DNA from 2 places in the Paenibacillus allorhizosphaerae genome. Region 2 is predicted to be linked to the other one. Evidence: a T-box and tRNA genes for the amino acid it is inferred to sense, from the RefSeq annotation. Region 2 holds a T-box; the other holds one or more tRNA genes.

Region 1 (12,135 bases), on a different contig from region 2:
GATACGTTCGTATTCGTACTTGCGGGCGATCAGGCCGAGAAGCGTAAGGTGGAATTGGGCCGCCTGAACGAGACGAACCAGGAGGTCATCTCCGGTATCAAAGAAGGCGAGCAGCTTATCGTGTACGGGCAAAACCAATTGAAGGACAAAGAAAAAGTGCAGCTTGCGAAGTAAAATCGCGGCTGCGGCGATTGATAGGAGGAGAACCCATTTGAACCATTCATGGAAGAAAGCGGCGGCTGCGCTAGTCATTACCGCCTCACTCGTAAGTACAGGTACTGGATATACGGTGCTGGCCGCTGACGAGAGCGTTTCGGAAGTTAGCGTCCTGGCGAATGCGACATATCAGCTGACAGATCAGCTCGATTTCGAGGTAAAAGGCGTGCTGAATGAACGTATAGCGGACGGAACGCGACTAGGCGTCGTTGTGCGGATGAAGAACAACGGCAGCTCGATTGTCCGGGTGCCCGAATACGAACTGAGAGTCAGAACGAATATAGGCATCGAGTATACGCTGCAGCCCAGCGCATTGAACGTTAAATCGATTCAGCCGAAAGCAAATTCGGAGTTAAGTTATATGGCCGTCATCGACCGGACGGATGAGATTTCGTTGACGGAGCTGAATTGGACCGATGTCGACTTTTACGTGTACCCGAAAAAAGAAACGCTGATCGTATCGGCGCCCATCTCCGGAGAGGCGTGGAAAGGCAGCGATACCGCGATCACCGATCCGGAAGCGGTCAAGAAATGGCCGGACCCGTTCCAAATTCCGTCGCTCCTTTCACCGATCCGGTATACGCCGGCCGTCGTGAATAGAGAATCTACCGCACAAGGAACCGTCTACGTTGTACAACTGCTTGCCCATAATCCGGCGGGACAGCGCGAAACCGTTCCGGATTTCATTGTTGAAGGCATAGGCGACGGAAAAGTATACTCGGGAAAAAGGGTCGAGCAGGAAGCGGTAACGCTCGAGGCGAATGAGGAGAAATATATTCACTTTGCCATCGCGACCGATCAGGATACGGTGCTGAAGAGCCTCAACGTGCTGACGCCGGAAGTGTTCGCGCAAGCGGGAGTACAGCAAGCGGTGAAATACACTGTGGGCCGGTTGAATTTGCTGCTGCCGTCGGGAGCGGCGAACAGTGCTTATGAGGCTTACAAGTTGGGAACGCCGATGAAGTTCGATGAGCGCAGCGAGCTGATTCATCCGAATTTGGAAGTATCCGTCGTGGAAATCCATATGAACGAGAATAAGGATGCGGGTTCGCAAACCGTCACTGCCAAGTTCAAGCTGTTCAACAAGACGGATCGGCCGATGGCCGTCCCTGTATTTCAGGCAGATCTCGTCAGCTCTGATGGCAACGAGTACAGCGGCAGCCGCCAAAGCGCAAGCGCCGCGACCGTGCTTCCGAATGCGGCGGTGACCATTAGTTACGCATTCGCGGTTCCATCGTCGGAGACTGGTACAGGGCTTGCCCTGAAAATTCAGGATACGAAAACGGCTGCGCCGTTCAAATCGACCATGGCTGCGTACAGTATAGAACTGCAGCAGCCTGGAAGCAGCAAAGACGAATTCAGCGTGTATCCGTTTCGCGTAAAAATAAACAGCTGGACCGTCGGCGTCATGTTCAACCAAAACGCAAAGCTGGCTTATTCTTACAAAGGAAAATTCCATCTCGATATTCAGCGGGAAGATCAAGTGCAAGCGGATCAAAACTTCTCCCATTTGCTGTTTGAGTTGTACGATTCTTCCGACCGTCTCATCGGCACAGCGAAAGGGTCGTTCCTCGGTACGAACCGCCTTGTAACCGGCGAGAACAATATTACATTCGACGCGACAACCGAGCAGTTCGAACACACGCTTACGGTTCGGCTATACGAAGTATTTACAACGGCAAACGGCGAATCCAAACGTTTGCTTGGAGCTTACAAGCAATAATCATCCCTCATAAGTATAACAAAGCCGGCCTCGGAACAAGCGAGGCCGGCTTTTTTCATGTTGAACGGCTATGGCTTACAGCGTAAATTCACGATACCGGCTCCAATTGCCGTCATCCTCTTGTTTCAATAACACGAAACGATCGATCGTACACTTATAGGACAGCGGCTTGTTCTTCAAGCTGGCGAGCACATCGTGGAGCTCGTCGTCATTCATCGATTGCGCGATCGTCAAATGCGGCGTGTATGCATAAAGTTTGTTCGATTCCGCCAACGCCCCGGTGCACAGCTTCTCGTGTAAACGTACGAGCGGAGCGGGATCGGATAGTGCCATATAGATGACGTTGTTCACAGGATAAAAGGTAGAGAAGCGATTGAATTGCAGCTCGAACGGGTCGAGTGCGTCCGCGGCGCGTTCCAACTCCCGGATGGCGGTCTGTACCTGTTGATCGTTCCAATCTTCCTTCTCCCGTACGGTCAAATGAGGTTCGATCAAAGCAAAATGCGGATCATATCTGCGACGGTAATGGTTCGCAAATTCCTGAATCTCCACAGACGGGAAAACAGCGATACCGTAGTTCATATCCATCTCCTCCTTTCTATATATTATACCGTCCTTTGATCACGGATTCCAACTGGAAAAAGGGCTTGAGCAAATCATACCAATACAAGGACATCCAGGAAAGAACATGCATAGGATAAGTTACCAGGTCACTTCTCAGCATAGGGGCGATACATGATGAAACGACAAGTGCACAGCAACGAGCTAAAAGCAGCCGTATACCGCAAACTAAAGGAACGCGGTGTAGAGATTGAGGAGATTGCCCTGATTGTAAAAGAAATGCAGCAGCCTTATCATCAGGATCTTACGCTTGAAAAATGCATCGAATCGGTTCATGCCGTTCTGAAAAAGCGAGAGCTGCAGCATGCGATTCTCGTCGGCATTGAACTCGATGTGCTTGCCGAAAAAGGCTTGCTGTCGGAACCGATCCAATCGATTATCGAATCGGATGAAGGCTTGTTCGGCTGCGACGAGACATTGGCGCTTGGCTCGGTGTTCGGCTACGGCAGTATCGGCGTAACGACATTCGGACATTTGGATAAACATAAGATTGGCATAATTAAGCGTTTGGATACCAAATCGGGTAAAGGAATTCATACGTTTCTCGACGATTTGGTCGCAAGTATCGCTGCTTCCGCTTCCAGCAGAATCGCGCATCATGAAAGAGATCATCAAGAAGCTCTCGGCCTAGCGTCATTGCCTGTACGAAACAACATCCAATCGAACCATCCGCAGCCATAAGCGGCAGCCGCTTTGTTAGATTATGGAGAGCTTCCTTACACAAATAAGGAGGCTTCTTTTTGGTTATGCTACATTCAGCATAAACTTCCTTTTCATTATTAAAGCGGAGTGAGGATTATGAGATGGATTTACTGGGTTAAATTATATGACAGCAAATTTCAGGCCGGCTGCTTGGCAAAGCGGATGGAAGAAGACTGGTGGATCTACGGGTACGAGTGTCCGTCAGAGGTCGAAGTGTTTCGCTCCAGAAAGGGCCGCTTTGGCGTACGGTACATTGTGTAAAATTACATCTTGACTGGACGGTTTCATTTGGTGTATATTTATTTTTGTCGCTGTAAATGATGTCGCGGGGTGGAGCAGCCCGGTAGCTCGTCGGGCTCATAACCCGAAGGCCGCAGGTTCAAATCCTGCCCCCGCAACCAAAATTTTTACAGGGGCCCTTAGCTCAGTTGGTTAGAGCGGTCGGCTCATAACCGATTGGTCGGGGGTTCGAGTCCCTCAGGGCCCACCACAGCGATCATGCCGGAGTGGCGGAATTGGCAGACGCACAGGACTTAAAATCCTGCGATAGGTGACTATCGTACCGGTTCGAGTCCGGTCTTCGGCACTTCCTATGGTACATAAGAGATTTGCAAATAAAAATCCCCATTGGGGATTTTTTTTAGTTTTAACACCAAATATCGCGATGACCGCAAACATACCGGCAGCAAGCTCCTGCATAGTTTGCAACGCGGCACTGTTTTTCATGTGACTTGCGCTGCAAATTAGTTCGCGTTCGCATGGAAAGTTTTACAGGATTGGGATTATTATTCCCTCGGCTTCATATATTAGGTTACTACCATTGAAGGAGGAGGGGAATGTATGCCTTCCATCATATTAGCTCCGATCAAAATACTCGAAGTCAGCGGCGAAGTCACGTTCGGTGACGTCCTTCAAATTACGCCGAAAAGCACAAGTAAATCAAATTCGGGCGCCAGCGGGGGGAGCACAGGCGATTTTTGCGCCAACTTTTCGTTAATCAGCTTGACGAATACGCTTGATCCGGATCTGAACGACTCCAGCAATCAGGCTAATAACTAGCAAGGCCTACGCTATAGATCGGCATGAAAATATAAAACGCACCTTCCTCTCTCCTATCGAGAACCGGACGGTGCGTTTTATTGCGTTTTACATATACCGGACATCGATTTCATAATATGTCTCATCGGCGGATTGTTTCCGCATATGAAACTGCATGATCCCGTTCTTATAGACGGCCTTACAACTGTCAGGAGCGACGGGACTGGCCAGACGGATCGTCTGGGCGCTTTTCTCCGGAAGACCTTCCAATCGGATCTGGTTGGCGCTGATCAACGCTCTTATTTTGCGTGCCTGCGCCCGGTCGGGAATATGCACTTTCACGATGACATTATTATGCGTCTCGAATAGTTCGGTTTGAAAATGATGTTTCAGCATCGTCGGGTTAAAATTCGGTATCGCCTGCTTAAGGACGTCTCTCACGTACCCTTCCACCCAAGCCATTTGATCGTCTCCGCTCGTGCCGCTGCCGTTCAACATACCAGGGAAAGGCAGCTTGCCACCGAAAAATTGTTCGAAGTTTTTCCAGTTCATATCAAAAAACGAATTGTTGTTGTTTTTCGAATCGGCCATCGTCATTCCCCCTTACGATAGTACGATTATATGAGCCTGATGGCAAAAGCATGATTGCTTCAAAACATACTTTGTACCTTGCCGTCATATAATGAAGCAAATCTATCGATGAATAGGGTGCTTCCGATGCCAGCGGTTGTAGGTGCGATCAAGATTCTCAGTGTCGGCCCCAGCTCGATTGTGCACATCGGCGATTCGATTCAGCTCGCGCCCACCAGTACGACGAAGACGTTTGCGGGGGCCGGGTCGTTCAATACGGGAGATTATGTGCGGACTTACAGCGTCGTTAGCAATACCAACACGTATGATAACGACGTCAACGATGCGAACAATGTATCCGCGGATAAGGTAGGTGTGCTATAGAATCGCTATGATGCAGTGGGTGATCCATCAAAATATCGTCATTCACCAACTCAAAGTTGGGGCTGTGACCAACTCATCAGTGTTGCAGATCGGAACGGCGGGAACGGTCCGATCGTTAACCAATCTGTATAATACCGGCGGCTTTACCGGACCTGCACCGTCGCTTGCGGGGGCGGAAGCGGTGGCAGAAGCGACGGCTGCCGGCCAATCGCCGCTGGCTTATGTACCGCTCCCTGCGCCAACGCGATGAACGGAGGAATGAACGATGCATACATTTTACCCGGAATCGTACTTTCAGAAGTTGAACGATTACCTGGCTTGGCAGACGGAGCGGATCCGGATGTTGGAAACGCGGCTGAATCAATTGGCGCAAGAGGTGGAGACGCTCAAAAGTCAACGAGCCGTACATATCGACAGAATCGAGTACAATTTCGACCAATTAAAGGTAGATACTCTCGAAGGTACGCTCAATGTAGGTTTGTCTCCTGCGGGTCTCGGCGATAAATCGCTGGACGACCTAAGCGTAGGAGGGCAATTGATTCGGACGAATACGGCAAAGTCCGAAGCGTATGCGAGAATTTATGCGGCGGTAGATGAATACTTGAATACGCAGGGCCCTGAAGAGCTGGAGCAGTTTGAGAATCAGTACCAGATCCAGTTAGGCGATTCGTTCCGGAAGCTGATGATTGAAGATTTGCGCAGGCAGATAGGCGAGCGAATCAAGTACTATATGCAGCATCTGATCGATCCGAATCAGATGGAGCTGACGCAGGAACAGGAGCAGGGAATAACGGCACGCGTTAAAGCCGATATTCGGGAAGGAATGGTAGCGTACATTCGAAATAAGAAAGCGAATGGAGATGAGCTGAATGGACTTACAAGTAACCAATAAAGAGCTTGCGGTTGGGAGTATTCGCGTCACCGGTGTCGCGAGCTCTTCGGTGCTCATTGTCGGAGATACGCAGGTCATTAATCTTTCCTCCGTTTTCGATACGCCGCCGGAATCGCTCATTATCGGGCCGCTCGTGCCGCTTGCAGCGGAAAGGTAAGGCGTAACGCATGCGGGTGTCTGTCGTCGATGTGACGAAAGTTAATGCGGTTATCAGTGCTTCCTCCGTCTTTATTGGGGATATGAAGCAGTTTCAGCCAAAAGCCAACATACTTGCGGTACAGCGTGAAATTCCGATCTATAACGGCAATGAAGGGGATCTTTCCCCTTACCTTGTTTTCCGCAGCCCGATTACGATTCCCTCCGAAGAAAACACAGTGCCGGCCGCCATAACCAACGAGAACGGATATATCCGTGTTGGAGCGATTCGCGTCTTATCCGTATCGACCTCTTCCTTATACCAGATCGGCTCGACGGACTACATTCATGCGGAATCGCGGCTGAAACATATCCGCCAGCTGTTGACCGGCACAAGCCCTTTGCAGTAAACCATCGACCTTTTGTCGCATATTTCGTGCGATGAAAGGTCTTTGTTGCTTTCTAAATGGTATCGTTGTATTGCGAAAATTGGATAAATATAAGAAGATGAGTAATGGAATATGCAATGAATGGGCAGTAACAAAAGAGGAGGAACGGCATTTATGGCACGTAGAAAGATCGAGCATGTAGGCATTATAGTAAAAGATATTGACGCATCCGTACGTTTCTATGAAGAAATCGTGGGACTGAAGCTAAAGGGACAGCTTGATCATACGAACGGGGTGATCAAACTCGCTTTTCTCGGGTTCGATCAATCGGGGGAAACGGAGCTGGAACTGATTCAGGGGTATAGCGGTACGCTTGCGCAAGAAGGCAAAGTTCACCATGTTGCGTTCACGGTCGATGATATTGAGGAAGAATGGGAGCGCATCCGGAAGCTTGACGTTCGGCTGATCGATTCGGAGATTACCACTTTGCCGAACGGTTCGCGTTATTTCTTTTTTTACGGGCCGGATGAAGAATGGATCGAGTTTTTCGAATCGACACGTTGAGGCGCCGATGACGATACGACCGGAGTCACACGGCACAATCAATTGCTTTCACTGCAAACATTTTTATATTACATGGGATCCAAGCTTTCCCAGAGGATGTAAATCGTATGGCATCAAGACGAGCGCTCTGCCGTCGGCCGCCGTCCTTAGCGCCTCGGGGAATCCATGTATGGCTTTCGTTCCGAAAGACCGGACAACCAAGTAAGGCAGCCCTCACATCCGTTCGCACCAGGCAGAGGGACTGCTTTACGGTTGCTCGCTTTTACTTCGTAAACCACCGGATAATATACATGCCGAGCGATAATGCGACGCTGATGACAATACAGGTGACGACGGGGAAATAAAACCGAACGTTTTCTTTTTCTACAACGATGTCGCCGGGCAGCTTTCCGAGATGCAAGAATTTCCCGCCCACAGACCATACTAGGCCGACAATAATCAGGATGACCCCTCCCCAAATCAACAGCTTTGGCACAGAATCCATCGTAACCCCCCGTTCATAGTCTTACATTTTTCTTAAAGTCTATTTTACACGAAAGCGGTACAAACAAAACGTTCCCTGGGAACCTTTTCAATCGGATGATCGTCTATTGTTCAGGATGCCGCTGCAGTGGAAGGAAGGACATCCCAAGATTAGCGTCAGGGGGGGCGGGACGAAGGATGAGAAATCGGCGCTTATGCGGTTGGACCGCATTGGTTATGCTGTTTACTGGGATTGCGTGTCTTGATATCAGTCCTTCCTATGCTTGCGCTTGTGCTGGGGAGAATCCCGGCGGTTCGTTTGCCGACTGGCTGTTCGTAGGCGTCGGGGCAGTTTTATTTTGCGGCACGCTGATCGTTACGCTGCTGCTCACCATTCGCGTATGGGGACATACACACTGAAGCGGGCATAACGAACCGTGAAGCGTTCTGTTATTACCGGCAATTATTCATGGAAATTGCGATTGCAGCCTTGCAAAGGGCGGAGGGAGGAATGCTAGTTGTTGTTTAAGCCATTGAATCCGATGCTTCCGGTCTGGCGCGAAGAGCCTTTTGACGATGAAGCTTATTTATTCGAGCCCAAATGGGACGGTGCCCGCATGCTGCTGCATAAGCAGGGCGGCAGGATCGAGGCTTACACACGCAGCGGCATGAACGTCACCGGCCTTTTTCCGGAGCTGCAGGAAGCGGCGCAATCGATTCGGGCCCATACGGCCATATTGGATTGCGAAGGCATTTGCTTGCGCGGGGATCGATCGGTGTTTGACGATTTCATGCACCGTCTTCGCCTCGGCCGATCCGATAAAATCAAGCAGGCGCGCACTTCGCACCCGGCAGCCTGGATCGCGTTCGACGTCCTCCTAACCACGGGCGGCGAACATATGCAGGAACCTCTGCTTGAGCGTAAGCGACGACTCGACGAGCTGCTGGAGCCGGGACCGGCGCTGCTTAAAACGGTTTGCCTGGAAAGCAAGGGGAACGCGTTGTTCGAACTGACCGCCAAGCAGTGCATGGAAGGCATCGTGGCCAAACGAAAAACTTCCGCGTACAAATTAAATATGCGTAGCCCTGATTGGTTGAAGATCAAACATACGCAGACGATCGATGCGGCGATAGTCGGATACCGGACAAACCCGTTTCAGCTGCTGATCGGTTTGCAATTCCGGACCGTCAAAAATAAGCTTGTCGGAACGGTACAAGCCGGTCTGGAGGCGGAGCATCGGGAATGGTTTTTCGAGCAAATACAACGGGACGGCATACGGCAAGAAGGGGATACATTTTGGGTGGAACCGCGACTATGCTGCCGCATTCAATACAAAGACCGATCCGATACGCATCAATTACGGTATACCCGGTTCGTATCGTTTTTGCCGGATAAACGGGTGGAGGATTGTGTTTGGTCATATGGATTGCAATGACGCAGAAATGATATGAAAAATTGAAAGGTGCTGCACTATGGCTTCAAAAACAAACGCTTGCCGTATATTGGATCAGTTGAGAATACCCTATGCATTGCATGAATACGAGTGGGATGAAGAACAACTGGATGCAGTAACCGTAGCCGCAAAGGTGGGGCTGCCGCCGGAACAGCTGTTCAAGACACTAGTGCTGCGCGGGGACAAAACGGGCATCCTGATGGCCTGCATTCCGGGCGATAAAGAACTTCATCTTAAGAGCCTTGCGACCGCCAGCGGGAATAAAAAAATCGAGATGGTGCCGGTCAAAGAAATTCAATCGCTCACCGGCTATATTCGCGGGGGCGTGTCACCGCTTGGCTCCAAGAAGAAGTACCCGCTGTTTTTGGATCGGTCGGCGGTACATTTGCATCCGATCAGCATCAGCGCAGGGCGCCGAGGATTGCAAATTTTCATGAAAGGCACGGATCTCGAGGTCGCCGCCGAAGCGAAGCTTGCGGATCTTGCCCAGTAGTCGAAGTTCGTTCCGTGTTCAGCAATCTTAAGAGACGGCTTCATTGCTCGGCACGATCGGGGTGCAAGTGACGCTTGCCTCCTTATCGATATCGGTAACGAGAGTTAATACGTTTTTTTCGTATTTGCGCGGGAGGACCATGAACAGCTCTTGACCGCCGGTGCCATGCATTTGTGTCAGTTGATAGCCGCGACCGAACGTTTCGGTTAATTTCTTCTCAATTGCTGCCGAGCGTGTCGATTGGATTCGGATCATCCGGTACCGAAACCGATTCAATGTGTATTCCGTCGATTTAAACGTAGCGTAGTAGGCGATGGCGGAGTACATAGCCTGGTCCCAACCCAACATAAATCCGGCTAAACTGAAGATGGCAATGTTCAACAGCGTAATAATTTCCGCAATGGTAAGGGCAATGCGCATTTTCGCCAAATATCCGGCCACTTGCTGAATCCCATCCGTCAAGCCGCCGTATCGTATAATTAGGCCGACGCCGCAGCCAAGAATCATACCGCCAAATACCGCGGCGGGGAGCGGATTTTCGATCAGAGGCGGGTAAGGGTGGAGGAGGATCGTCAGCCCGGATAAAAGCATTAACCCCCATGCGGCTTTCACGACGCTGCGGTTCTTTCGTTTCTTGCAGCTGTACAGAATGAACGGAAGATTCAACAAAATCAGAAATATCCCCATTTGCATTTCCGTCATATGTGCAAGCAGCCCGGAAATCCCTTTCATTCCGCCGATGATGATCCGGTTCGGCGTAAGAAACATCTCTAGTCCGAATGCGGAAAGCGACGCGCCCAGCATGGGAAGCCATATCTTTTTCCATTTTGCGCTCTCCGTTCCATAACCGCTCAGATCGCCGGCATGCGGTGTCCGCGATTCGATTCTCTCCATATCCGACCCTCCCAGGCACATGATTTGTTAGAACTGCCTTGCGCAACCCGAAATCATTTCGCCTTATCCTTCTTCCTGCGTTTTCAGCTTCGTTTCTTTTGCGGGCGTTTTAAACTTGAAAATGGCATCAAGCGCTTTGTAAATCGTTTTCGATTCCTTCGTGAGCAGCGGGCCGAGGATCGCCAATATGAGCACGTATAGAGCGGCGAACGGCTGCAGCATGGGCAAAAGCCCTCCCGCTTTGCCGAGATTGGCCATAATGATCGAAAATTCGCCGCGGGATACGATGGTCAGTCCAATATTCGAGGAGGCTTTTGGCGATAATCCCGCACTTCGTCCCGCCAGCATGCCGGCAACAAAATTGCCGATTAACGTAATGACGACTGCGCCAAGCGACAGCCAGACCGCTCCTCCAAGCGACAGCGGATCGATCGTGAGCCCGAAGCTGAAGAAGAACAGCGCCCCGAAAAAATCGCGGAACGGTAAAATGAGATGCTCGATGCGCTTCATATGTTCCGTTTCCGCCAGTACCAGACCGACCAACAACGCTCCGATCGCTTCGGCGACATGAATCGTTTCGGAAAATCCGGCGACCGTGAACAGTGCTCCGAAGATGACGAGCGCGAATAATTCGTTCGAACGTATATTAAGCAGCCGATTGAGCAAAGGTACGGCTTTTCTACCCACTATGATTAAGATCAGCATAAAGCCTAATGCAATTAATGCGGAGAGCACGATCCCCCCCACGGAAGTAGATCCGCTAAGGACAAGACCGGACAATATCGAAATGTAAACGGCTAGAAATACATCTTCAAACATAATGATGCCGAGGATCATCTCGGTTTCCGGGTTTGCCGTGCGTTTCAAATCGACAAGCACCTTCGCTACGATGGCGCTCGAAGATATGGTCGTGATGCCGGCGATCACGAGAATCTCCTTGAAGGGAAGCGAGGCAAAGTAGGCGAATAAAATGCCGAGCGTAAAGTTGATTAAAATATAAATCGTCCCGCCGACCGCGATAGAGCGGCCCGATTTGATCAAGCGGCCGACGGAAAATTCTAGGCCAAGGTAAAATAATAAAAACAATACGCCGAGTCTGCCCATGAACTCGATCAGCGGAGCGCTTTCGATAAAGCGGAAATCGAAATGCCATATTTTCGGCGCATGCGGTCCTACGGCCATCCCCATCAAAATATAGAACGGGATGACGGAGAACCGCAGCTTGGCGGACAACAGTCCTGCTATGGCAATCAAAATAATGGCAAGGCCTACTTCAAGTACGATGTGGTCCATAAAGCTCAATCACCACCGTTCAGCAGAATCTCTTTAAGCATTTTCAAATGTCTTCGTTCACCGGCTACGACAAGCGTCGATTCGGCGATGACTTTGGAGTCCGGTCCCGGAGCGATATGCTTGGAACCGTCTTTCCCGACCATGGCGATCACGGTCGCTCCCGTTTTTTGGCGGACGTCGAGTTCCCCGATGGTTTTGCCGATGGATTTGGCATTCGGCTCCACTTTGTACCATTCGATAATCAGATCGTCGAGCGCGACTTCGATCGTTTCGAGCGCTTTCGGTTTATAGGTCATGCCGCCGAT
Region 2 (12,135 bases):
CGTACGTGCCTGCCGGCAATAGCACAACGCCGCCTCCAGCGGCTCCCGCCTGGTCAATCGCCTTTTGAATGGCCGCCGTCGAATCGTTTTGTCCGGTCGGATCGGCGCCGAAGGTCACCGCATTGTATGTTTTGCCCGGCGGGTTGGAAGGAATCGGAGTCTCGCCCATGCGATAGCCGGCGTAAGAGAAGTCATGCAGAAACCGTCCTTCCGCATCCTTAACGCCCGGCTTCCAGTCTTTCGGATACAGCGCGCTTCGCCACCCGTTCTCTTCAGCGGTCTTTGCCGAGCAGGAAGTAAAAATAACGGCAAACAACAATGCGAGCGGAACCATCTTCTTCATTTTATACATCCGCATATCCTCCATCACGTATCGTCTTTTTCCATACGACGCCAGGCCCTTTCGGATCGACTAAAAAATGCAGGTACAAATCGTTGCCTTTGCGCGTCGCCAAAATATCATTATATTGGAGCAGATCGGAAACGGATTCCGCCTGATGAAACGACTCTTTGAACGTCCGATGCCAGCGCACGATAAGCTTCAATGTACGAACATCCCGTAACTTTTTTCTAAAAACCAGTCCCTCTCCTCATGGAAGCGCGGTATCATCCATCGTATCCCCCTTTTTCAATTCGGTGATATTCATTAAAACTGCATATGTATGCGCTTTCCAATACTCGCGCTCTTTTGCGTTCCTTACGCCATTGTACCAGCATTTAACTGCGGAATATATATGCAATCTCGACCTTTTGTGCCCATTATGAAAAAGGCCCGGTTCGTAAAACGAAGAAGCCTTCCGGGCCCGATCACATAAAACACTTCGTTCTCTGCCCATCGTAACGAACTGACGCGCAGCGACAGAAGCTTCAACTCCCAACATGTCAATGCTCACGCTCTCCCCCTCTCCCCAATGCTTTTGTTTCCTCTTCGATCCTACTGAGGTCAATACGTTCAAATAACAATTCCAGCTTGTGAACGGTACGGCCTGCTGGAACATCCGTCCAATGCCAGCCCGGCTCGCCGAGCGACAGAAACGTTCTTATTTTATCGCAGGAAAACGGAAGGAACGGATGAAGCAGTTGAGCAAAGTTCGCAATGATTTGTACGCAAGTGAACAACGTATGCGCGCAAGCTTCCCGGTTTTGTTTCACCTGAATCCACGGCTTTTGTTCATCGAAATACTTGTTGGCCCGCCGCACGTGAGCGAATATCAGCTCCAGCGCTTCCTTCAAATGCCCGTCTTCGATCAAGACTCCGGCCTTGCGGTACAGTTCGGTCAGAGCGCTCTTCCAATCCTCGTTCATGCTCCCCGCAGGAACGCGGCTTTCGAACGATTTGCCGGCAAACGCGAGGCTGCGGTTCACGAAGTTGCCGAAGGCGCCGAGCAGTTCTCCGTTGTGGCTGTGAATGAATTCCCTCCACGAAAAATCAGTATCCGCTTCTCCGGGCCGTTCGCGATCAGAAAATACCGGATCGAATCCGGTTCGTACCGGCTCAGCATATACGGCAGCCAAACCGCCCAGTTTCGGCTCGTAGAGAATTTCTTCCCTTCCAGCGTCATATATTCGCAAGAAATGATCCGATCAGGCAGATGCAGGCCCCCTGCCCCAAGCAGAAATGCGGGCCAAATGAGCGTGTGAAAAGGCACATTGTCTTTGCCGTGCACGTAATAAGCGGTAATATCCCTCTCCCCATCGAGCCAAAAAGGCTCCCATCGGCCGCCCGTCTCCGACGCCCACTGCTTGCTAGCCGACAAGTAGCCGCTGACCGCTTCGATCCATACATAAATTTTTTTATGCTCGAATCCCGGCAAAGGTACGTCTACGCCCCATGATAAATCCCGGGTGGCCGCCCGATCGCGCAGCCCTTCCTCCAAATAGCGCCTCGTAAGCTGAACGGCGTTTTCCCTCCAGCCCGCAGCTGCCTGGCTTGCATACCCGGCCAGTTCATTCTGAAATCGGGAAAGCGCAAAGTAATAATGCTCCGTCGGCCGTTCGACCGGCGGGTTGCCGCAAATGCCGCATGTTCGCTCGAGCAAGTCGGCAGGATCAAGAAGCGTCGAGCAGTGATCGCACTGATCGCCTCGCGCCTGCTTTGCGCACACGGGACATATGCCTTCCACATAACGGTCCGGCAAAAAGCGCGCATCCGTTTCGCAATACGTCTGCTGCACGGTTCTCGAATACAAATAGCCTTGCTCCAGCAGCTTTCGAAACAGTTCCTGCACGACCTCATGATGGAAGCGCTGATCTGTACGGGTATACAAATCGTACGTAAACCCTAACTGCTTAAAACCGTCGGCAAATTCGCGGTGATAGTGGCCGGCGATATGACCCGGTTCCACCCCCTCGCGGATGGCCTGCACCGCAACCGGCGTGCCGTGGCAATCGCTCCCTGATACGTACAATACGTTGTCCCCTTTCGCCCGAAAGTAGCGGGCTAACACGTCTCCCGGCAGCAAGCTCGCCACCCGCCCAAGATGCAGTGAACCGTTCGCATAAGGCCATGCCCCGCCGATAAAAATATTCGCCATTCGAACCGCCTCCTCCGATTGATAGCAAAGCTGAAACGCAAAAAGAAAAACAAAAAAAACTCCAATCCCGACTAAGGGACGAGAGTTTTCGCTCACGTGGTACCACCCAAATTTATTCATGCCTCGCGGCATTCACCTCTTCAGGTACGACGCTTTTATGCGTGATACCCTAGCACAGTAACGGGTGCAGGTTCCGTCGCAGCCTACAACCGGATGAGGTTTCGGTGCGCGGCTCGGAGACCATATTCCCAAGGGTATTCTTTGCTCCTTTTCACCGGCCGGAGCTCTCTGTAAAAGAAGTCGCCAAGGTACTCTTTCTCTTCACAGCTTTTATAAACGGATTCAATTTATTGGCAATTATACGGTTTCAAATATGCGGTGTCAAGCACAATCGCCTCGAGATCGTCCAACAGGCGATGCACCCCTCCCACACGTCTACTGCAAACTTTCACCGAATGCCGATTGCTATTGCGATATTGTGCTTAACTTCGCTTTCGGGACCGGGTCGGGATCTTTGTTCATATTCGCATGAATGTAAAACATAAGCAGCGCAGCAATGGAAGCCATCGTGCCGAAAAAGAATACGGAGGAAATCCCCCATAAGTCGTACGCATGCCCGAACACCAGCGGCCCGATCATTCGGCCCATATTGGCAAAGCCGCCGGCAAGCCCCATATAGAATGGCGAATGGACGCCCGCTTTTTCGGAAAAGAACGTCGGAATCGCCGGCAGCAGCATCATTTCGCCTAACGTGGCCAGCACCATGCCGATCGCCAAATACGCATAATGTTCGTGGAAAAACAAAATGAACGAAAACGCCGATACGGTAAACAGCGCGCTGACTAGCATTTGCCAGACGATATCTTTGGCAAACCGCCTTTTGATCCAGCTCGTAAGCGGCTGGCCGGCCAATATGACGATGCCGTTAATCGTCCAGAGCAAGCTGTAATATTTAAGATCCATTCCTTTTTCGTCGATATACGGCGCCACGCCGTTCGCCCATTGGGTAAACGATAGCCAGAAAAACATCGACCCGGCCGAAATAAACAAGTACAGCCGCACATTTCGCAGCAGCTGCCACCGGTTCATTTGCACAAGCACGGGGTGCCGGCTCTCGTTTCGCGGCTCAGAAGAGCTTTCTTTGTCCGTCTCCTCCAAGCCGGTCGCTTTCGTATCCACTTCTTTCATAAACGCGAGCAGAAACACGGTAAACAGCAGCGTGGAGCTTGCCGTCAGCATGTACGTCAGCGAGAAGGAAATCGAAGCGACGAAGCCGCCAACCATCGCACCGATCGACAAACCGACGTTATTGCACACGTACATGACATTGTACAGCTTACGGCGGTGTTCCTTCCAGCGGAAGCCGACGTACGCGTTCATGGACGGCATGCTGATGCCGTTCGCGAAGCCGAGCAAGCATACAAGCATCAAGTAAAGCGACCATTGCTGCGTAAACGCGATGGCAAACATCGTACAGGAGGAGACGAAGAACGAACCGGCAATCATCCGTTTGGGACCGATGCGGTAATATAAATTTCCGCCGGTAAATTCACCGAGAATGCCGCACAGCGCTTGATATAAAATGACGAGTCCCGCTTCGCCGTACGATTTGCCCATTACGTTATGAACGTACAGCGTCGTCAGCGGCCACATGACCGCCTTGCCAGTCGAATTGACGAAGCTGGCCGCCAGAAAAAAAAGCGCGTCGCGGGGCAAAGCCCGAAACAGCGGAATGCTTACTAAAGAGAGACGATTCACGTTAATCACCAGTTTGCATTAGATTTGGTCGGGAACGACGCCTAGACATTCAATTTTTTCGGATCCATGGCATCGCGAATCCCGTCGCCGATAAAATTGATGGACAATACCGATATGATAATGACGAGACCCGGCGGAATCCACAGCCACGGCTGGCTCGTCAGCGCCGTGATCGATTGGGCCGCACCCAGCATATTCCCCCAGCTTGCCGTCGGCGGCTGGACGCCCATGCCGAGAAAACTAAGCGACGATTCCGACAAGATCGCCGCTGCCGCTCCGAACGTTGCATTCACCAGAATCGGCCCCATCGCGTTAGGGAGAATGTGGCCGAATATGAGCCGGGGCGTACTGAGCCCGAGCGCGACGCCCGCTTTCACGAACTCGGTCTGCCTGAGCGACAGCACGCTGCCCCGCACCAGCCGCGCCACCGGAGGCCAGCCGAGCAGTGCGAGCACGATAATAATATTGGATAATCCCGTGCCGAGCACGGTTACGAGCACCAGGATGACCATGAGCGTCGGGAAGGACATGACGACGTCGATCACCCGGTTGATGACCATATCGACCCATCCGCCCAGATAGCCGGCGACGGCGCCGATGATAGTACCCACTATAACATAAATCGCGACCGCCAACACCCCTACCGACAAAGATACGCGAGTCGCATAAATCAGCCGGCTGAGCACATCCCGACCCACCTGATCCGTTCCGAGCCAATGCTGCGCCGACGGAGCCGCGGAAAACGCGCCGCCGATTGCATTCGGATCGTATGGAGCGATAAGCGGTGCGAATATCCCGGTCAGCACGAGCACTACGAACGAAACGAGTCCGGCTACGGCCATCTTGTGTTTCAGGAACCGACTGGCCACCATTTTGGCGTAGCTGTCGGATTCGAATACTTCGCCTTTGGGCGAAAGCAGCGCCGGGATCACTTCCGGAGCGGTCATTTCCTTCTGCAAATCCATGGACATACGGCAACTCTCCCTCCTTTGCTTTTTTAGCTGTATTTGATGCGCGGATCGACGACGGCATACATGACGTCCGACCACAGATTGGCCGCAAGCACCGTCAATGCCGCCAGCATGTTAACGCCCATCAGGAGCGGGAAATCGCGCGACAAAATCGCTTGAATCGTCAGCTGCCCCATCCCGTTCCATTGGAAGATGCTTTCCGTTATGACCGCCCCGCCGATCAGAATCGGAATATCGAGACCGGCGATCGTAATGACGGGGATCAGGGCGTTTTTAAGCGCATGCTTGTTGACTACGAAAAATTCGCGAATTCCTTTTGCGCGGGCCGTACGCAAGTAGTCCTGATTCAGCACTTCCAGTACGCTGGAACGAACATAGCGGACCATTCCCCCGGCGATCGAAGTGCCGAGCGTTACCGTCGGCAGTACCAGATGCAGCGCCTGATCCCAGAAACCTCCGTCGCCGCCGACGGTATTCATCCCTCCGGTCGGCAAGATGCCGACCATCACGCCGAAGACGTAAATCAGACCAAGCCCCAGAAAAAAACTCGGAATCGATACGCCGAGAAACGACCCAGCCGACATGAAATAATCGAATTTGGAGTTTGCTTTCACCGCGCAGTAGATGCCGATCGGGATGGAAATCAAATATCCGAACGCAATCGCGCAGCCCATCAAGATCAGCGTCGGCATGAGCCGTTCCCCAATCAACTGCACGACAGGCTGAAAGGAGCTGAACGAATGCCCGAGATCGCCTTGCACCAAATTCGCCAGCCATTTGACGTAGCGGATCATGAACGGATCGTTGAGACCGAGCGCTTCCCTTCGGACCTGCTTATCCGCTTCGGAAACGTCCGGATTCACATACATATCGACAGGGTCTCCCGGAGCCAAGTTGATAAGGATGAAATTCAAAAAAGTAACCCCGAGCAGCACGGGAATGGCGATCATTATTCGGCGGACGATGTAATTAACCACAGGCAGTCCCTCCCATCGATTGCGGCGTCTCCTCGGCAAGCGGAAAATGACAGGCGACCAAATGCTCGCCTCCGGTCAGCATCGGCTCCCGCTCCCGGCAAATCGACTGCGCCACCTTGCAGCGCGTATGAAACCGGCAGCCCGCCGGGGGTGAAGCGGGACTCGGCACATCGCCCGTAAGGACGGTGCGGTCCGCGTATCGCAGACGGGGGTTCGGTACGGGGTACGCCTCCAGCAGCGCATTCGTGTACGGGTGCCTCGGCATGGCAAACAGCCGTTTTGTCGGCGCAAGCTCGACGATTTTGCCCAAATACATGACAGCGATGCGGTCGCTCATATATTTGACCGAGCCGAGGCCGTGGCCGATAAACAAATACGTGAGGCGAAACGAACGCTGCAGCTCTTTAAGCAAGTTCAATATTTGCGCCTGGATCGATACGTCAAGCGCCGATACCGGCTCGTCGCAAACGATCAGCCTCGGACGCAATCCGACCGCTCTAGCAATGCCGATCCGCTGGCGCTGCCCGCCGGAAAATTCATGCGGATATTTCCCGAGGCTTTGCGGCGAAAGCCCGACAATTTCCATCAGCTCCGACGCCCGCTTGACCGCTTCCGCATCGTTAAGCCCCGACAATACCTTCAGCGGTTCGGTCAGCAGCTCGACAATGCGCTTGCGGGGATTCAGCGAAGAATATGGGTCCTGGAAAATCATCTGCAGGTCGCTGCGCATCGATCGCATTTGCGACTGGGTAAGCTGAGCCAGATTGCGGCCCTGGAACATGACGCTGCCTTCCGTCAAATCTTCAAGCTTCAGTATGCTCCGGCCGAGTGTCGATTTGCCGCAGCCGGATTCGCCGACAAGACCGACGGTTTCGCCGGGGTACACATCCAGGTCGATGCCGTCGACCGCTTTGATGTGACCGACCGTTCTGGAGAACACCCCTTTCTTAATCGGATAATATTTTTTGATCCCTTCCAGCTGCAGCAACGGCTTTAAGCCCGGCGTTTCGTCAATCTTCGTCGTCAGCATCATTCATCCCCTCTTCCCGTCCGGTTTGACGTTCATGCTATGAACCGTTCTATGCGCTCGCTTCTTCGGCGAACCAACAGCGAACCATGTGACCTTTGCCGGTCTCCTTGAGCGGCGGGGCTTCCATGCAGCGTTCGGCCGCCAGCGGGCACCGGGCTTGATAGCGGCAGCCTTGCGGCATATCCCGCAAGGAAGGAACGGCGCCCGGTATGGACTGCAGCTCCTCATCCTCGATTTCAATATGCGGGATGGATTGCATCAAGCCTGCCGTATATGGATGCATCGGGCGGTCGAACAACTCCTGCACCTCGGCTTCCTCCACGACCTGTCCGGCATACATGACCATGACGCGGTCCGCCATTTCGGCTACAACGCCGAGATCATGGGTGATCAGCATGATGGCAGTCCCGTGCTCGCTGCGAATTTTTTTCATCAAATCGAGAATTTGCGCTTGAATCGTAACGTCCAGCGCGGTCGTCGGTTCGTCCGCGACGAGCAGCTTCGGATTACAAGCGAGCGCCATGGCGATCATGACACGCTGCTTCATTCCTCCGGACAGCGTATGCGGGTACTGATCCATCACCCCTTCCGCCCGCGGAAAACCGACTTCCTTAAGCAGACGGACCGCATGGTTCCATGCTTCCTTTCGGCCTAGCCGCAAGTGGAGCCGGATCGGCTCCGTAAGCTGGTTGCCGATTGTGTATACGGGATTGAGCGACGACATCGGATCCTGGAACACCATGGCGATGTCTTTCCCCCGGTAAGCGTTAAGCTCACGGTCCGATAAAGACGCAAGGTCTTTCCCTTGAAATACGATCGAGCCGTTGTTCATGTAGCCATTGCGTCCAAGCAGCCGGAGAATCGACAGCGACGTCACGCTTTTCCCACAGCCCGATTCGCCGACGATGCAGAGCGTTTCCCCCTCTTTCAGCGTAAAGCTGACATCGTCGACCGGGGTGACCTCGCCCTGCTCGGTCCGATAGGACGTTTTTAGATGCCGCACTTCCAGAAGATGGTTCATCGCTTTATCCCCCAATCCGCATCATTTTCGCGTCCACCCATTCACATCGTAATGCATGCCGTCCATCACGCCGCCCTTTCCGTCCACGCTTTTGGCAACGGCCATCAAATTGTATTCGGAGAAAATCGTAATGAGCGGCACTTCTTCTTGAATCATATTTTGCAGTTCGGAATAAATGGTGAAACGCTTCTCCTTATCGGTCTCATTCATACCGAGATTGAACAGCTCGTCGACACGCTTGTTCTTGAACCGCATGTCGTTCAAAGCGGCTGTGGAGCGATATACGTTCGCCGGACCGTCAGGGTCCATGATGCTGCCGAAGCTGCTGAGCGCCAGATCGAAATCGCCTTTGACCAGCCGCGATACGGTCGTCGGAAAATCGAAATTGACCTGCTTGACTTTCAGCCCGATCGCCTGAAAGTTTTGCTGAATGATGTTGCCTGCCATCTCGCGGGTTTTGTCGCCGGTCGGAACGATCAGCTCGATCGTCTTGTTCATATCGAATCCGGCTTCCTTGAGCAGCTGCTTCGCTTTCTCGGGCTCGTACCCGTAGCTTTTCACATTTTTATCGTGATAAGGGTGGGAGTTCGAATAAGGCCCGTTCTGAAGCTCGCCGGCGCTCGGCATCAGCTGGTCTACGATCATTTTCCGGTCGATGGCGTAAGCGAGCGCCTGCCTGACTCTTTTATCCGGGAACCGTTCCGTATTGATTTCAACGGAGTTGTATCGGCGGGTCGGCTGCTCTTCCGTGCGCAAATTCGGGAACGTCTTGACCGTCTTCCATTCCGAGGCCGGGATGTTGCCGGTTCCTTGCGCCGCATTCATGTCCAGCTCGCCGGATTGCAGCTGAGCGACAATGTTGGCGGCCGGCATAATTTTGATAAACACCTTTTGAATTTTCGGCGCACCGCGGTAGTACGATTCATTGGCCGCAAGCTCGACATACGATTTATTTTCATACTTGACGAATTTATAGGCGCCTGAAGTGACATTCGGATTTCGCCAGAACGATTGCTGGTTCAACTGGGCCGGATCGACGTTTTCCAAAATATGCTTCGGTACGATCAAAACATCCGAAAACCGTTCGTAAATGAGATTCGGATCTACCGGCTTGCTCGTCTTGATCTCCAGATGCTTGTCGTCGACGACTTTTACCGAGCTGAGTTTCGTTTCGCCTTCCGGCAGCATTCCTTTCTCGTTCAAGCCCGCGAGGGCAAATATCGCGCTGCGCTGCGTCGTGACCGTCTTGGGACTCGCGATCAGGTTCAGCGTAAATTCCACGTCTTGCGCAGTCACCGGCTTGCCGTCTGTCCAGTTCGCTTTCGGATGAATGGCAATGCTAAACGTTTGGTTATCACTGGTTTTGAACGACTCGGCCAACATCATCTTGTACTCCAGCGGACCGACCGTCTTGACGAGCGAATCGAAGAAATACCGGTAGGTGAAAACGGCCCCGCTCGAACCGCTCCCGTCCGAGTCAATCGGATTGAACATTAACGGGGGATTCGTGATCCCGACAGTTAATTGGCTGGCGCTTGCCTGACTTGCTTCCTTAGGCTTTGAAGCGCTGCAGCCGGCGACGAATAATGCGCCGATGAGTGTAACGACGGTAAGCTTTCTATAGATTCCCCTCATGTTCACGCCCCCCCTTGCTTTATTATCGAACCGATCCGGCTGGAATCGCGCTCCCTTTGGACGGAATGCCGTCCAGGCGCCGTTTTACGGCGAGCAGGCAAACGAATTCGAACGCGATGTTGGCGGCATGCAGCGCGGTAATGTGGCTCGGATCGCGGTCCGGCAGCACTTCCACCAGATCGAAGCCGATGAAGTTGATGCCCGCCAGCCCCCTGAGCATGCGCTGCGCCTCGTATGTCGTAAAGCCGCCGACCTCCGGCGTACCGGTTCCCGGCGCGTAGGTCGGGTCAAGGAAGTCGATATCGAAGGTGAGGAAAACCGGCCTGTCGCCGACTTTTTGCTTCACTTTGGCGCAAAGTTCCTCGATCGTTAAGTCGCGGACATCGTCGGTTGTCAGCACCTCGAAGCCCATCGCTCTCGCGTCGTCGAGGCCGTTCGGTTTGAACGTGCTTCCGCGCATCCCCATCTGAATCGAATGCTCCGCATCGATTAAGCCTTCGTCCACCGCGTAGCTGAATACACAGCCGTGCGACCACATGCGCTCCGGGTCCTGTGCTCTTCCCGTATCGGAGTGCGAATCGAAATGGACGAGGCAAACCGGACCGTATTTCTTGGCGGCGGCTCGCAAGTGAGGCAGCGAGATCGAATGGTCGCCGCCGAGTAGAATCGGTACGATGCCCGCTTCGAACACAGGCGTCAGCTGCTCCTCGATAACCCGGTACGACTGCTCGATATAGCCGGGATGCACCCGCAAATCGCCGTAGTCGATGCCGGATAAATACTCGGATATATCGATTTTATGCACGGGCGAGATCGGACGAATCCGCTGTGACATCGTGCGAATGGAAGACGGTCCGAACCGCGCTCCGATGGCGTAGCTGACGCCGGTGTCGAACGGAACGCCGATGACGGCAAAATCGACATGCTCCAGCGTTTGAACGTGCGGAAGATGCATAAACGTATGAATCCCGGAATATAAAGGTTTTCCCATTTCGATTTGCGGACGATACATATTAGCCACTCCTTCTTATTGTTTGGAATTGTGCTGCGATGATTGCGAAGCCAAGACTGGGCTGCCGGCAGCCGGGATACCTTCGATCCGGCGCCTTGCCGCGAGCAGAGCAACGAACTCAAAAGCGATATTGGCGGCGTGCAGCGCCGTGATGCCGCTGGAATCGCGGTCCGGCAGCACTTCGACAAGGTCGAAGCCGATGAAGTTGATGCCGGCCAATCCCCGCAGCATGCGCTGCGCTTCGTACGTCGTAAACCCGCCGACTTCCGGCGTGCCGGTACCCGGCGCAAAGGCCGGATCGAGGAAATCGATGTCGAAGGTCAGAAATACGGGCCGATCGCCGACTTTTTGCTTCACTTTGGCACACAGCTCCAAAGCGGAGAGCGCCTTTACGTCGTCGGTCGTCAGCACCTCGAAGCCCATGGCTCTCGCTTCGTCGAGGCTGTTCGCCCGATAGGTGCTGCCGCGCATCCCCATCTGGATCGAATGCTCCGCATCGATCAACCCTTCGTCTACCGCGTAGCTGAATACCGCGCCGTGCGACCACATGCGCTGAGGATCCTGGCCTCTGCCCGTATCGGAATGCGAATCGAAGTGTACGAGGCATACAGGGCCGTGCTTTTTGGCAGCCGCTCTCAGATGCGGCAGCGAGATCGAGTGATCGCCCCCAAGCAGAATCGGAACGATGCCGGCTTTGAATATTGGCGTCAGCTGCTCTTCGATAATCCGATACGACTGCTCGATATAGCCCGGGTATACTTTCAAATCGCCGTAATCGATGCCCGATAGGTACTCGGACGTATTGATCTTATGGCTCCGGGATATCGGCATAACCCGCTGCGACATCATACGAATGGCCGAAGGTCCGAAACGTGCGCCGACGGCATAGCTCACGCCCGTGTCGAACGGCACGCCGATCACGGCGTAATCAACATGTTCCAAAGTCTGGACGTGCGGAAGATGCATAAACGTATGAATGCCGGCAAACTGTGGCTTTCCTGTGCCTACTTCGATTTGTGGTCGGTACAAACGATTCACTCCCTTGCTTCTCGATTGTGATAAGACAAAATAATTGCGAAAAAGACAAAGAGGGCCGCTCTTAATTGAATAAGAAGCGGCCCCATTGCCTCTACAAATCATCGCTGTTGACGATTTGTCATTTGCAGTTGTTTGATTTGTATTATAATGCAGATATTT

The links. A T-box is a leader RNA that pairs with one kind of tRNA and senses whether it is charged. The one in region 2 lies ahead of metG (methionine--tRNA ligase), so its partner is inferred to be a tRNA-Met.
Region 1: it has a tRNA-Met gene. The T-box ahead of metG (methionine--tRNA ligase) is inferred to sense a tRNA for this amino acid. The anticodon was not compared.

The regions. Positions count from the first base shown of each region.
Region 1 is NZ_JBHSRV010000001.1:1,203,763-1,215,897, reverse strand. Features, by position in the region: gene ACFQI7_RS05395 (efflux RND transporter periplasmic adaptor subunit) at 1-174, shown strand, start outside; gene ACFQI7_RS05390 (hypothetical protein) at 212-1,939, shown strand; gene ACFQI7_RS05385 (2'-5' RNA ligase family protein) at 2,015-2,521, opposite strand; gene ACFQI7_RS05380 (phosphatidylglycerophosphatase A family protein) at 2,678-3,241, shown strand; gene ACFQI7_RS05375 (hypothetical protein) at 3,359-3,523, shown strand; tRNA gene ACFQI7_RS05370 (tRNA-Met) at 3,587-3,663, shown strand; tRNA gene ACFQI7_RS05365 (tRNA-Ile) at 3,676-3,752, shown strand; tRNA gene ACFQI7_RS05360 (tRNA-Leu) at 3,763-3,848, shown strand; gene ACFQI7_RS05355 (spore germination protein) at 4,103-4,321, shown strand; gene ACFQI7_RS05350 (Hsp20/alpha crystallin family protein) at 4,409-4,891, opposite strand; gene ACFQI7_RS05345 (spore germination protein) at 5,018-5,254, shown strand; gene ACFQI7_RS05340 (spore germination protein GerPB) at 5,265-5,504, shown strand; gene gerPC (spore germination protein GerPC) at 5,520-6,146, shown strand; gene ACFQI7_RS05330 (spore gernimation protein GerPD) at 6,124-6,303, shown strand; gene ACFQI7_RS05325 (spore germination protein GerPE) at 6,314-6,691, shown strand; gene ACFQI7_RS05320 (VOC family protein) at 6,845-7,234, shown strand; gene ACFQI7_RS05315 (DUF2905 domain-containing protein) at 7,497-7,718, opposite strand; gene ACFQI7_RS05310 (hypothetical protein) at 7,895-8,116, shown strand; gene ACFQI7_RS05305 (ATP-dependent DNA ligase) at 8,215-9,132, shown strand; gene ybaK (Cys-tRNA(Pro) deacylase) at 9,170-9,643, shown strand; gene ACFQI7_RS05295 (YitT family protein) at 9,671-10,537, opposite strand; gene ACFQI7_RS05290 (cation:proton antiporter) at 10,601-11,830, opposite strand; gene ACFQI7_RS05285 (cation:proton antiporter regulatory subunit) at 11,836-12,135, opposite strand, start outside.
Region 2 is NZ_JBHSRV010000002.1:794,792-806,926, reverse strand. Features, by position in the region: gene ACFQI7_RS12410 (glycoside hydrolase family 55 protein) at 1-352, opposite strand, end outside; gene ACFQI7_RS12405 (hypothetical protein) at 345-545, opposite strand; gene ACFQI7_RS12400 (class I tRNA ligase family protein) at 883-1,365, opposite strand; partial or broken gene metG (methionine--tRNA ligase) at 1,414-2,534, opposite strand; T-box leader at 2,606-2,868, opposite strand; gene ACFQI7_RS12390 (MFS transporter) at 3,000-4,292, opposite strand; gene opp4C (oligopeptide ABC transporter permease) at 4,334-5,263, opposite strand; gene ACFQI7_RS12380 (ABC transporter permease) at 5,290-6,240, opposite strand; gene ACFQI7_RS12375 (ABC transporter ATP-binding protein) at 6,233-7,273, opposite strand; gene ACFQI7_RS12370 (ABC transporter ATP-binding protein) at 7,320-8,291, opposite strand; gene ACFQI7_RS12365 (ABC transporter substrate-binding protein) at 8,313-9,926, opposite strand; gene speB (agmatinase) at 9,949-10,938, opposite strand; gene speB (agmatinase) at 10,954-11,967, opposite strand.